DNA from 3 places in the Exiguobacterium sp. LL15 genome. Region 3 is predicted to be linked to each of the others. Evidence: a T-box and tRNA genes for the amino acid it is inferred to sense, from the RefSeq annotation. Region 3 holds a T-box; the other regions hold tRNA genes.
The links. The T-box of region 3 lies ahead of NOM72_RS03295 (valine--tRNA ligase). A T-box ahead of a tRNA ligase gene usually reads a tRNA of that ligase, here a tRNA-Val.
Positions count from the first base shown of each region.

Region 1 (4,405 bases), on a different contig from region 3:
AATAAAACTTCCATTCGCCCGATCAGTTCCCCTTCTTGAATCGGTTTTGATATGTAATCATTCGCTCCTACTTCTCGTGTCCGAATGATGTCTTCCCGCTGATTCCGAGCCGTAACCATCAAGATTGGGATGTTAGAGTGTTCTCGAATGAGACGACAACATGTCCAGCCATCCATATCCGGCATCATGACATCTAGTAAAATCAGGTCGAATACGTGCTGACGGCAGAGATCAAGAGCTTGTTGCGCAGAATCCACAAGCTGACACGTGTACCCATACGGCTGAATATACAGTTTGAGCAGTTCAAGCATTCTTGGTTCATCATCTACGATCAATACATGCGGCATTTTATTTCTCCTTCCACTGCAGTGTCACTTGTGTTCCATGTCCAAGTTGACTCTTGATGTTCAATTCTGCTCCATGTGTCTGAGCAATTGCTTCAACGATGGAGAGTCCGATTCCAGTTCCTCCATGTTTTCGAGAACGAGATGCTTCCGTTCGGTAGAGCCGTTTCGTTACATGAGGTAAAGATTCTGCAGCGATCCCTTCTCCTGTATCTTCGATTTGAATGAAAGCCCCTACTGCGTTGACACCATAACGAACGATAATTTTTCCCGACGTCGTATGTCGCCGTGCATTTTCAACGATATTCACGATCATCTGGCGGAGCTGCTGAGCGTCACCCATCACTTCTATTCGCTCACCTTCTATCTCGAACGAAACATTTTCTTGTTCGATGTCCAGGCGCATCAATCGTATCACTTGATGAATCAAGTCTTCGACATCGACAGGTTTTCGTTCCATCATAAAAGCATTCGCATCAATGCGTGCTAACCAAAATAATTGCTCAATCCATTCATTCATTTGCTGACTTTCTTCTCGAATGATCGTAACGTAGCGTTGTTGCTCATCCGGCGTCAACGTTTGACGTTCGAGAATGTCCGCGTATCCCTTTATATATGTCAATGGTGTTCGTAGTTCATGAGATACGCTTGCTAAAAATTCGGATCGTTCCCGATTCAAAAAATCGAGATCTTGTTTTAATTGCTGAATCGAACGCGCCAATTGTCCCAGTTCGTCTTGTCGATCAATCGGCAACGCTCCATCTTCCCCATCTAATAGACGTGCCGTCGCTTTTTCCATTTGAACCAGCGGACGAGAGATGAGTCGGGTCGTCCAAATGCTTGCCGCACCTGCTAATAAAAGTGCGAGCAGACCCACTTGGAAAAACTGCTGTTTCAACGGATCAAGTACGTGATCTACGATTGCTTTAGAAGCGAACATGAAGACATGCCCCCGATGTTTCCCGTCGATGGTAATGGGACTGTCCGTCATTAAAAAGTCACGCATCGTCACGATTTTTCCTTGTTGACGGTAATCGAAATCCGTATGCTCTAGCACACTTTTCATCTCATTCGACAAAGGTCGTGACGCTTCGAGTTGTTTTCCATCTGCATCAGTGATCACCACAGTAAACGATGAATCTGCTTCCATCATGCTGACATGGCGCATTGTCGTTTGGTCATAGGAATCGACAAGGACATCACGATGGGTATTTCCTCGGTTCAGTAAACCGTCCACTACTTCCTGCGTTCGTGTTTGAGATAACTGATAATACAACGTCCCAAACAACACACTGCCACAAATTAAAAATGCCGCAAGCACGATTCCTCCGACCGAGTATGAAATACGACGCATGACGATTCCTCCTTTTCCTCTCCACTTTTAGTATAGCTAAAAAAAACGCGATCGACGCAGACAAACAAAACTGTCACCTCATCTGCACACGATTTGCACATACGCTGGGTATAGTAAAAAAGACTAGTGAATTCAGGAGGGTTTTATTATGAAAAAATCATTGACGTTAACCGCACTGGCTCTTAGTTCTACGCTTTGGCTCGGTGCATGCGGATCCGCTTCAAATGACGAAGGAAGCAATAGCGACTCACACGACATGTCTCATGGAGATATGATGCATTCGAGTGATGGAAAGATACCGTCTGGTCTAAAGGAAGCCAGTGATCCGACTTATCCGAAAGGAAGCAACGTCACGTTGACGACGAATCATATGGATGGAATGAACGGAGCTAAAGCAACGATTGCGGGAGCTTGTGATACCGTCGTCTATGCGATTAGTTACAAACCGACTACTGGTGGAAAGATAGTGAAAAATCATAAATGGGTCATTCAGGAAGAACTCGATCCCGTTCCAACTAAGCCACTGCAAGTTGGTGATGAAGCGACTGTCAAAGCGGATCATATGAAGGGTATGGATGGAGCTAAAGCGACGATTGACGAAGTAAAAGAAACGACGGTTTATATGGTGAACTATGAACCAACGGACGGTGGAGAGATGGTGAAAAATCATAAATGGGTCACAGAGGATGAGATAAAGAAATAATAAAAAAAAGCCCGCTTTTCCTTTAAAGGAGAAGCGGGCTTTCGGTATGATTCTGACTGGGCTCGAACCAGCGACCTCTACCCTGTCAAGGTAGCGCTCTCCCAGCTGAGCTACAGAATCATGTTTGCAGTACGTTATGTACTTGCTAGGACATGTATTAATATATCAAGAAACTAAAAGGCTGACAAGTCTTTTTCTGAAAAAAAATAAAAAAATTTAAAATGGGGGAATCCACCCCGCTTCCCCCATTTTGAATGACTTACAGGAAGGTTGATACTCGATCAATCGGTAAACGTAGTGCCGGACGTTTTTTCGCATCTTCAACCGCTTTTCCGACAGCAATCAGCATGACTGGTACATACCGTGACTCGGTGATGAACGTTTCCGCAAAACGTTGATGATCAAATCCACCCATTGCGAGTGTTGATAATCCACGCGCTTCTGCCGCAAGCATCAATTGCATCGCAGCAAGGCTCGCATTCGACATAGCCGCGTCGCGTCCATACGCCTCACTTTGATAAGCGCCTTCTACCTGTGCCTTGATCGAATCAAACAGATCCTCTGTCATGCCACCTGCTTCCACTGCTGGACCGTACACTGGATTGTAGTTTCGATTAGCTTGAACATCACCTAAGATCGCAATGACTGCTGAAGCCGAAGTGATAGCCGGCTGATTGTATGCGATCGGTGCAAGCTGCTGCTTCGCTTCTTCCGAATGAAAGACCGTGAAATGCCAGTGTTGCAAATTCCAAGCACTCGGCGCGGCTGTCGTCCATTCTAATAGTTCTTCTACTTCCTGTTTTGAAAGCTTGAACGTTTCGTCGTAATGACGAACGGAACGTCTTTCTGTTAAGACACGCATTGTATCAAGTGTTGCCTGTGTCATGTGTAAATCCCCCTTATCATTATCAGATTACTTAGATATCGTAGCATGTCTTATTTTCATTGTCCTCTATCAATACTTCAAACGAATCTACTGTTATAAAACAATAGTTGACATTCAACTTCTGTACTAATACAATAAAATCAAGAAAAAAGATCATTGCGTTTACTTTGAAGGAGGAAAAACACATGGAACAACCCCTTTACCAAGAAGCATCTGCTGCATTCTATCGTGAGCTTCCCGTCAAGACGTGTGCCCATTGCGGAAAAGAGATGGATGAACAATGTGAATCCTATCAAACGGAATGCGATGAGTGTGCTGTAACAGAACACTAAATAATACATGAAACAATCACTTACTTAGTGGTTGTTTTTTTATTTCTTTTAAACTCTTTCTAAGTAAATCAATATTTTTTAGAAAAATCGATTTTCCGTCATCTTTTTGTCATCTGTTTGTTACAAAAGAAACAGTCAGAATGTTACATTATCTGTATATGATATTTTTGACAAAAGGAGCGACAGACAACGATGGATCCATTTACCTCAAGCCACGCTAGCGAACTCGGTCCACGACCGCGTACAAAAAAAAGAAAGTTTTTCCCTCAGTTTTTCTTACTTCTCACACTGGTCTTTCTCGGAGTTGGGGGATATGTCGCTTTCCGATATGTTTTTACTCCTGAACAACATTCCATTACGACAGGTAAATCCATTATTGAAGTGCCTGTCGTCAATATGGAAAAAGCACGCGTGGAAAAATGGAATGGTGTGACGAAAAAAGTCGCTTATTTAACATTCGAGGATGGTCCATCCGCATTAACACCGGACTTACTTCGAACATTGGATCAACTTCAGACTCGTGCCACTTTCTTTTATCTCGGAACACAAGTAGATGCTTTTCCACAAGAAGTCAAAGCTGCTGCTAAAGCTGGACACTATATCGGATTACACGGGGAAACACACGATTACGATACATTGTACGAAAAAGGAAAGTATGTCTCAGAGATGCAAAGTGTTCAGAAGAAAATCCATGAGTTGACGAAGCTAACACCACATTTGACACGACCACCTTATGGCTCTGATCCAGGCATCACAAAAAAAATGGCATCTGCCATTCATTCAGCA
Region 1 is NZ_JANFNX010000004.1:146,993-151,397, forward strand. Features, by position in the region: gene NOM72_RS15055 (response regulator transcription factor) at 1-347, opposite strand, end outside; gene NOM72_RS15060 (HAMP domain-containing sensor histidine kinase) at 349-1,698, opposite strand; gene NOM72_RS15065 (YdhK family protein) at 1,847-2,401, shown strand; tRNA gene NOM72_RS15070 (tRNA-Val) at 2,449-2,521, opposite strand; gene NOM72_RS15075 (nitroreductase family protein) at 2,661-3,287, opposite strand; gene yhfH (protein YhfH) at 3,473-3,619, shown strand; gene NOM72_RS15085 (polysaccharide deacetylase family protein) at 4,016-4,405, shown strand, end outside.
Region 1: it has a tRNA-Val gene. The T-box ahead of NOM72_RS03295 (valine--tRNA ligase) is inferred to sense a tRNA for this amino acid. The anticodon was not compared.

Region 2 (4,405 bases), on a different contig from region 3:
GACAAGATGATGAACGGAATCCGAGCTTTTCCGAATGTGATCAACATTGTCAGGTAAACAAGTCCGATTGCAACGACGATCGCAATTCCGAGTGATTGGAAGATTTCGACCGTATCGTCATTTCCGCCACCACTTGTCAGTGAGACACCGTCTGGTAAATCGATTTTTTCGACGTCAGCTTTTACAGCGTTCGAAACGTTTTGAACGTCGTCTCCTTTGACTTGTCCAGATACGCGAGCATATACTTTTCCGTCGAGTTTCTGAATCGATGTGAAGGTCTCGACTTCATTGACATTCGCAACATCTTTTAAAGCGACAGGACCGTTTGCTGAGAAGAGTTGGACATCTTCGAGATCTTCTTTCGAGACGAGTCCTTCTTCATAAGATAATTGTACGTCTTGATCCTTATTGTCGAGATTGAGCGTTCCGACCGTGACTGGCTTCGTTTGATCGTTGACGGTACCGAGAATTTGGAAACCAGATAGTCCGCGATCACTTGCTTTCTCAGGATCGATTTCTACGAGATACTGCTTTTGTTTTTCGCTGAAGTTGTTCGTGATATATTTCAAATCATTATTTTTCGACATGTTATCCTCGACGAGTTTTGCCGCCTCTTGAAGAGCTTCGAGGTCGTTCGAGAACAAGTCGACATCGACGTTGTTATTCGACGGAGGACCACCTGTCGATAGTTCAGCCACACTGATTTTGACATCGACGTTTTCATCTTGAGCGATGTCTTCCATCTGTGTTTCAAGTGACTTGATCGTTTTCTCGACGTTTACACCGTCTTTTAGATTCAAGAAGTAACTTGCTTTATTATCGAGACGTAAGCCTGTCGTGAAGTCACGTGCTCCGACAGAAGTCGTCACGTCAGCAATGGCTTTTTCTTTATCAAACATTTTTTCCATCTCAAACGAGACGTCACTTGTTTTTTCAAGTGATGTGGCAGCTGGAAGTTCGAGCGATGCCGTCAAGGTTTTCGATGCCTCGTTCGGAATGAACGTAAATCCGAGACGCGGTACGATCGCTAGGGAACCACCGAGAAGGACGAACGATACGACCAAGATGATCGCCTTGTGCGAGAGTGATTTTTCAATCAGCTTTCCATACCAACGTTGGAGAGCGCCTTCTTTTTCTTCTGCTGGTACCTTCTTGAAGGCAAATTTCGCGAGAATCGGTACGATCGTGATCGCAACGAGTAGTGAAGCAAGTAATGAGAAAATAATCGTCAAAGCGAACGGTAAGAAGAACTTACCAGTAATCCCACCGACAAATCCAATCGGCAGGAAGACGACGACGGTCGTCAGCGTTGATGACGTGATTGCTTTTAGAATCTCTTTTGTCGATTGTTCGATGATCTCATCCGTCATACCGGATTCGGATTTTCGGACGCGCCGGAAGATGTTCTCGATGACAACGATACTATCATCGACGACACGACCGACTGCAACAGCCATCCCACCAAGTGTCATGATGTTCAGGGAGATATCTTGCCAGTTCAAGAAGATAGCGGCGATGAGTAATGACAATGGAATCGAGACGATGGCGATGATCGTCGCGCGGATGTTCCGCAAGAATAAGAGTACAGCGAGTGATGCGAAGAGGGCACCAAGTAATCCTTCTTTTACGAGTGTCGCAACGGACTCCTCGATATCCTTCGCTGAATCAATCCCAATCGTATAGTCGACTTGGTCGTCATATTTATTGAGGATCTTCGTGACTTCATCTGCGATTTCGACCGTATTGGCATCTTGTTTTTTCGTGATTGCCATCGATAAGGAATCTTTTAAATCGTAACGTGTTTTTTCACTTTGTTGTGAGACGGCTTCGATTTTTGCGATATCCTCTAGGCGAATCGGTTCTGCAGGTTCAGACGCCTGATCTGCAGCTGCACCACCTGTTGTACTTGGTGGTCCTTGCGTTGCACCTTGTGGTGGACCGCCAGCAGATGAACCACCTGTTTGACCGTTACTTGATGAACTAGTTGCACCTGTAGCAGGTGTTAATTGTAGATTTTTTAGTTTATCTAGATTTTCTAGTTTTTCCTCAACGCGAATCGGAATTTTCGAATCGTTTTCTGATAGTTGACCAGATGGGAACGAGACATACTTTCCATTGATTTGTTCCTTGATGCTCGAGAGCGAGAGACCCGCTTCCGTCGCTTTCTCCTTATCGACGGTGATTTGAACGAGATCATCCTTATAGCCACCAACCGAAACGCTGTTGATGCCTGGAATCTTATTAAGTTCAGGTTCGATATCTTCCTTTAGGATTTTTTCGATGTCTTTACCATCCTTGCTAAAGAAGGAGATATTATAGATCGGGAACGATCCAAAGGACAGACGATTTAATTTCGTCGTTGCTTCCTCCGGTAGATTCGCATCTTGGATGGCAGCATCGATTTGTTGTTCGACCTTATCCATATCAGTATCGAACGGGAATTCGATGTTTAAGATACCGATACTTTCATAAGAAGAGCTTGTTAGCTTGGTAGCCCCTTCAATTCCTTTAAGGGAAGTTTCAAGCTTTGAGACGACTTGTTTATCGACATCGTCAGGTGATGCACCAGGGTAAACCGCTTCGATTGAAATCTGAGGAAACTCGATTTCCGGGAACTGATCGACTTTTAATTGTGAGAAGGAATACACGCCTCCTAAAATCAATAGGATTGCAATGATGAAGACAGCAACCGAGTTCTTCAAACTAAATCGGGTTAAAAAGTTCATATGAACGCTCCTTTCTTTTTATATGTGCTTATTTACATAGTAGAGGACACTCATAGAACCCGCAACTTTAAAACTGTTTTTATTTAAAAAGATCTTTTTGGAAAAAGATAATTTTTTTTGTGAAAAAGGCTTTACACTTTTCGATATGCTGCTATAATAAAAATATACCCAGTAACAACACAGCATGATTCTGTAGCTCAGCTGGGAGAGCGCTACCTTGACAGGGTAGAGGTCGCTGGTTCGAGCCCAGTCAGAATCATACCGAAATCGTTCCTTTTCGAAGGAGCGATTTTTTTGCGTTAAAAAAACTATTCCCGAAATCAATCAGGAATAGTTAGAAGATAGGTAAATCATTTTATTGAATTTCAAGATGAAGATCGCCACGTTTCGTCCACCCTGCGACAGTCGTCAATCGATAGAAGACGAGCGTCAAGACACCAGGTAGAACGACACCAGTCAAGAAGAAGACGAGGAACGCCTGAGGACCTTGGTTGACGAAAATATTGAGTGGGGCAATCATCGAATTTAATCCAAGTCCTGCGAGTTCGTACGGTACTTTCAAAGAGAGAAGAAGCGTCGCGACAGGAGCTGAAATCATCGCTGCGAGAAACGGTGCAACGACCAGACGAGGATTTTTAACGATATTCGGGAATTGTACTTTAGGTGTTACAAAGAATGAAGCAATCAAACCACCTGGATCCGTCTGACGGTATGCCATCAACGTGAAGCCGACGAATTGAGCGGAACAGCCAATCAGCGCAGCGGCACTTGCTACAGGATCAAGTTGCAAAGCGATAGCGAGTGCAGCGGACGAAGCAGGAGACATCAATAAGACACTAAAGATGAGTGCGATGACAAGAGAAGTTGCGATTGGAGATGATTCAACGGATGCTGTGATCATGGCACTGAATTTTGTAAGGAGTGGTGTCGTGACGGCAGCAGCACCGATTCCAGTCACGCCGCCAGCAAGGACAGCGCTCATCGGGATGACCATCATGTCAAATTTCGTTTTTCCAGTCATGCGTTTTCCGACGTATACAGCGACGGCAGCTGCGAGTAAGGCACTGATCGGCTGACCGGGTACAAGAACGAGTCCAGAAGCAGTTGATTGAAGCGCGGCACCACCGATCGTTGCTGCGATCATCGCGCTGAACAGGACAAGTGTGTTTCCTCCAAGCTGAAAGGCAATACCGGCACCAAGTGCAGGGGCGAGTAGTACTTTTGCGACACCACCAATCGTCAGTAGCATTTGGATATGTAGAAGATTTCCGAGTGTCTCAATCAGAAGTCCGACACCAAGTGTTACAAGAACGGCATTTGCCATTCCAGCTGATACTTTTACCATTCGATCCATCGCATATTCTTTCAACGTTGTCATCCTCTCTCTATCTATCTCTATTTTTTGCCATGAAAAAAGCCTATCCGTTTTTGGGATAGGCGCCACTCATTCTGTGCGGGCGCCTCATTCGATGCATCGAAAGAAGGGCCCAAAAATCATTTCCGTTTCATCATCGGAAAAGTTTTCAGTCCCTCATGCATAGAATAATCAGTCGTCCGGCTTGGTTAAATGGCTGTTGCGTCGGAATCATTTGATCGTGCCCCTCTCTGTGAATTTTTCTAAGCCTAACATGCTCTTGATTAATAATCAATATTTTCTGACAATTTATTTTTTCCTGAAA
Region 2 is NZ_JANFNX010000004.1:137,528-141,932, reverse strand. Features, by position in the region: gene NOM72_RS15025 (efflux RND transporter permease subunit) at 1-2,726, opposite strand, end outside; tRNA gene NOM72_RS15020 (tRNA-Val) at 2,913-2,985, shown strand; gene NOM72_RS15015 (PTS sugar transporter subunit IIC) at 3,082-4,104, opposite strand.
Region 2: it has a tRNA-Val gene. The T-box ahead of NOM72_RS03295 (valine--tRNA ligase) is inferred to sense a tRNA for this amino acid. The anticodon was not compared.

Region 3 (4,405 bases):
AACGGCTTGCGTTCCACAATTTGTTCGAGAAATTCCATGTCGCTTCGATCTTTTCCCAGTAGAAGCGGAGGTCGTTGCCTGGTGTTGATCCTGTCGTTAAGAACCAACGAAGAGAATCGGCACCATACTTCTCGATGACATCCATCGGGTCGATTCCGTTCCCGAGTGATTTCGACATCTTGCGTCCTTCCGAATCACGAATCAATCCGTGGATCAAGACGTCTTGGAATGGACGTTGTCCTGTAAATTCATACGATTGGAAGATCATCCGTGATACCCAGAAAGCGATGATGTCATAACCCGTAACGAGTGTCGATGTCGGGAAGTATTTTTGATAATCCGCTGCGTCCGTGTTCGGCCATCCCATCGTTGAGAACGGCCAAAGCGCTGAAGAGAACCACGTATCAAGAACATCGTTGTCTTGCTCCCAGTTCTCGATATCGGCTGGTGCTTCCTTGCCAACGTATACTTCGCCTGTTTCTTTATGGTACCAAGCCGGAATCCGGTGTCCCCACCAGAGTTGACGGCTGACACACCAGTCACGGATGTTTTCCATCCAGCGCACATACGTGTTCTCAAAGCGTTGTGGAACGAAGTTGACCTTGTCTGGTCCTTGTTGTTCCTCGAGTGCTTTTTGCGCGAGTGGTTCCATTTTGACGAACCATTGGAGTGAAAGATACGGCTCAACGATCGCGTCTGAACGCTCCGAGTGACCGACAGAGTGCAAGTGTGGTTCGATTTTGATTAGAACACCTTCTGCTTTTAAATCTTCAACGATTTGTTTCCGGCATTCGAAGCGATCCATACCTTCGTATTTCCCTGCGTTCTCGTTCATCGTTCCATCTTCATTCATGACGAGGACACGTGGTAACTCGTGACGGTTACCGACTTCGAAGTCGTTCGGGTCGTGCGCTGGTGTGATCTTAACGACACCTGTACCGAACTCCATGTCGACATAGTCATCGGCAACAATCGGAATCTCGCGACCAACGATTGGTAACGTGATTGTTTTTCCGACGAGGTGAGCATAACGCTCATCCTTCGGGTTCACGGCGATCGCTGTATCACCGAGCATCGTCTCAGGACGTGTCGTCGCTAGTTCAACGTGACCTGAACCGTCCGTTAGTGGATAGCTGAAGTGATAGAACGCACCTTCGATATCCTTGTAGATGACTTCGATATCCGAGATCGCTGTTTTCGTCGCTGGGTCCCAGTTAACGATGTATTCGCCGCGGTAGATTAAGCCTTTTTCGTAAAGTTTCACGAAGACTTCTTGAACCGCTTCTGACAATCCTTCGTCAAGCGTGAAGCGTTCACGCGAATAATCGAGTCCGAGACCAAGTTTTGCCCATTGTGCACGGATCGTTGACGCGTACTCTTCTTTCCATGCCCATGATTGCTCGAGAAATTTCTCACGACCCATTTCAAGACGTGATTGTCCTTCTGCGCGTAATTTTTGTTCGACTTTTGCTTGCGTCGCGATACCGGCATGGTCCATTCCTGGTAGGTAAAGAACGTCGAATCCTTGCATCCGCTTCATCCGTGTCAACATGTCTTGTAACGTTGTGTCCCACGCGTGACCAAGGTGCAATTTACCTGTGACGTTCGGTGGTGGAATGACGATCGTGTATGGCTCTTTTTCTGGATCCTGATCGGCTTTGAAATAGTCACCTTTCACCCAAAAGTCATACCATTTTTCTTCCGTTGCCTGCGGATCATACTTCGTTGGCATTGATAATTCCTGCATCCTGATCGCTCCCTTTTTGTCCATAATAAAAACGGCTTCTCTCGTCCTATGCTAAGGACGAAAGAAAGCCGTTGCTTTTTTCCGCGGTACCACCTTAGTTCATCCACAATCGGATGCCCTCGAGCCACGTAACGTGTGGAGGACGGATATCGCTCGTAAGACTCACGATACCAGCTCGTGGGGTGACCTTCTTCCTGTTCGTCCGTCACATCTTTCAGCCAAGGATGTGTTCTCTACACCGGTACGAATACAGGACTACTCTTCCCGTCATCGCTGTTGCCATTTTCTTCTTTACTTATTTTAGCCGAGAGTTCAAGCAATCGTCAAGAACTGCTTAACGACCAAATTCAACTTGGAGTTCTTGGAACGTCAATTCGACGGCTTCGATCGTCCGCTCGATGTCTTCGTCCGTATGGGCGATCGACAGGAAGAGACCTTCGAATTGTGACGGTGGTAAGAAGACACCACGCGCCGCCATCTTTTGATAATACGAACGGAACATCTCAAGGTTCGACGTTTTCGCTTTTTCGAAGTTCGTGACGCGTTCATTCGTGAAGAAGACACCGAACATCGCGCCTGCACGGTTCGTCGTCAACGGAATGTTATACTTCGCCGCAGCGTTCAGGTAGCCTTCCGATAGACGGCTCGCTTTCCGGTCGAACTCTTCATAGTGTTCTGGTTTCAATTGTGTCAATGTCGCTAGACCTGCTGCCATCGCGAGTGGGTTCCCGGATAACGTACCTGCTTGATAGATTGGACCTTGTGGTGCGATCTGCTCCATGATGTCACGACGTCCACCGTAAGCACCAACTGGCATTCCGCCGCCGATGACTTTACCGAGACACGTGATATCCGGTGTGACACCGAAATGTCCTTGGGCACAGTGGAATCCGACACGGAAACCAGTCATGACTTCGTCAAAGATCAGTAAGGCGCCGTTTTCTGACGTGATTTCCCGTAAGCCTTCGAGGAATCCTGGTTCTGGTGGCACGAAGCCCATGTTCCCAGCAGCCGGTTCGACGATGACACCGGCGATATCGTCGCCATGTTTTTCGAACGCGATCCGGACAGCGTCCAAATCGTTATATGGAACCGTCAGCGTCATGCTCGCGATTTGCGCCGGAACGCCTGGTGAATCCGGTAATCCGAGTGTCGCGACACCTGAACCTGCTTTGATCAAGAGCGAGTCACCGTGACCATGGTAACAGCCTTCGAACTTGAGGATTTTCGTCCGACCTGTGTAGCCACGTGCGAGACGAAGCGCTGCCATCGTCGCTTCAGTTCCTGAGTTGACCATCCGGACGACTTCGACCGACGGCACCCGACTGATGACGACTTCCGCCATCGCTGATTCGATTTCCGTTGGTGTCCCGTAGCTCCAGCCACGTGTTGCTTGTTCTTGGATCGCTGACGTGACGATTGGATCGGCATGACCGAGAATCATTGGTCCCCATGACAAGACGTAATCGATATATTCTTTTCCGTCGATATCATAGAGCTTCGATCCTTTCGCATGATCTGCGAAAATCGGTGTCATCCCGACCGATTTATAAGCACGGACCGGGCTGTTGACACCACCCGGCATGAGCGGGAGTGCCCGCTCGAATGCTTCTTTTGATTTTGAATTCTGGTTAATTAAGCTCATTTCGACCCCTCCAGGTAACGACAAATGTCTTTTGCGAAATAGGTGATGATTAAATCAGCGCCTGCTCGTTTAAAGCCAAGCATCGTCTCAAGGACGATTCGTTCTTCGTCAATCCAGCCGTTCAAGGCAGCGGCTTTGACCATCGCATACTCACCCGATACGTTATACGCGACGATCGGTAGATCAATTCGCTCGCGCACATCACGAATGATATCCATGAACGCAAGCGCAGGTTTGACGATCATGAAGTCAGCTCCTTGATCAACGTCCGCTGTTGCTTCGCGGAACGCTTCACGACGGTTTGCCGGGTCCATTTGATAACCTTTCCGGTCGCCTTCTCCCGGTGCCGAGTTCGCTGCATCACGGAATGGACCGTAATAAGCAGACGCATATTTAACACCGTAGCTCATGACCGGAATGTGGCTGAAGCCATTCTCATCTAATCCTTGACGAATCGCTGCGACGAATCCGTCCATCATCGATGATGGCGCGATGACGTCGGCACCTGCTCGAGCTTGTGAGACCGCTGTCTTGACGTGAAGCGGTAATGACGCATCATTATCGACCGTACCGTCAGCGACGATTCCACAGTGACCTGTCGATGTATATTCACATAAACATGTGTCGGCGATGACCGTTAGCTGCGGGGCAACCTTCTTGACGAGACGTGTCGCTTCTTGAACAATCCCGTGATCGTGAAACGCACCTGATCCTTGCTCGTCTTTCAAGTGGTCGTGCGGAACACCGAATAAAATGACAGATTCGATTCCGAGTGCGACGACTTCTTCAATCTCAGCCGTCAGATGATCGAGTGATAAGTTGAAGACGCCGGGCATCGAACTGACTTCGCGTTTAATGTCTTCGCCTTCAGCGACGAAAATCGGATAAATCAAATCTGATTTATGCAACTGATTCTCGCGGACGAGTGACCGGAGTGATGCGGTATGACGTAAACGACGGTGACGTGCGTATTCTAATGTGTTCATGCTGATTCCTCCTCAATGATACGATCA
Region 3 is NZ_JANFNX010000001.1:677,407-681,811, reverse strand. Features, by position in the region: gene NOM72_RS03295 (valine--tRNA ligase) at 1-1,747, opposite strand, end outside; T-box leader at 1,798-2,027, opposite strand; gene hemL (glutamate-1-semialdehyde 2,1-aminomutase) at 2,082-3,392, opposite strand; gene hemB (porphobilinogen synthase) at 3,389-4,378, opposite strand; gene NOM72_RS03280 (uroporphyrinogen-III synthase) at 4,375-4,405, opposite strand, start outside.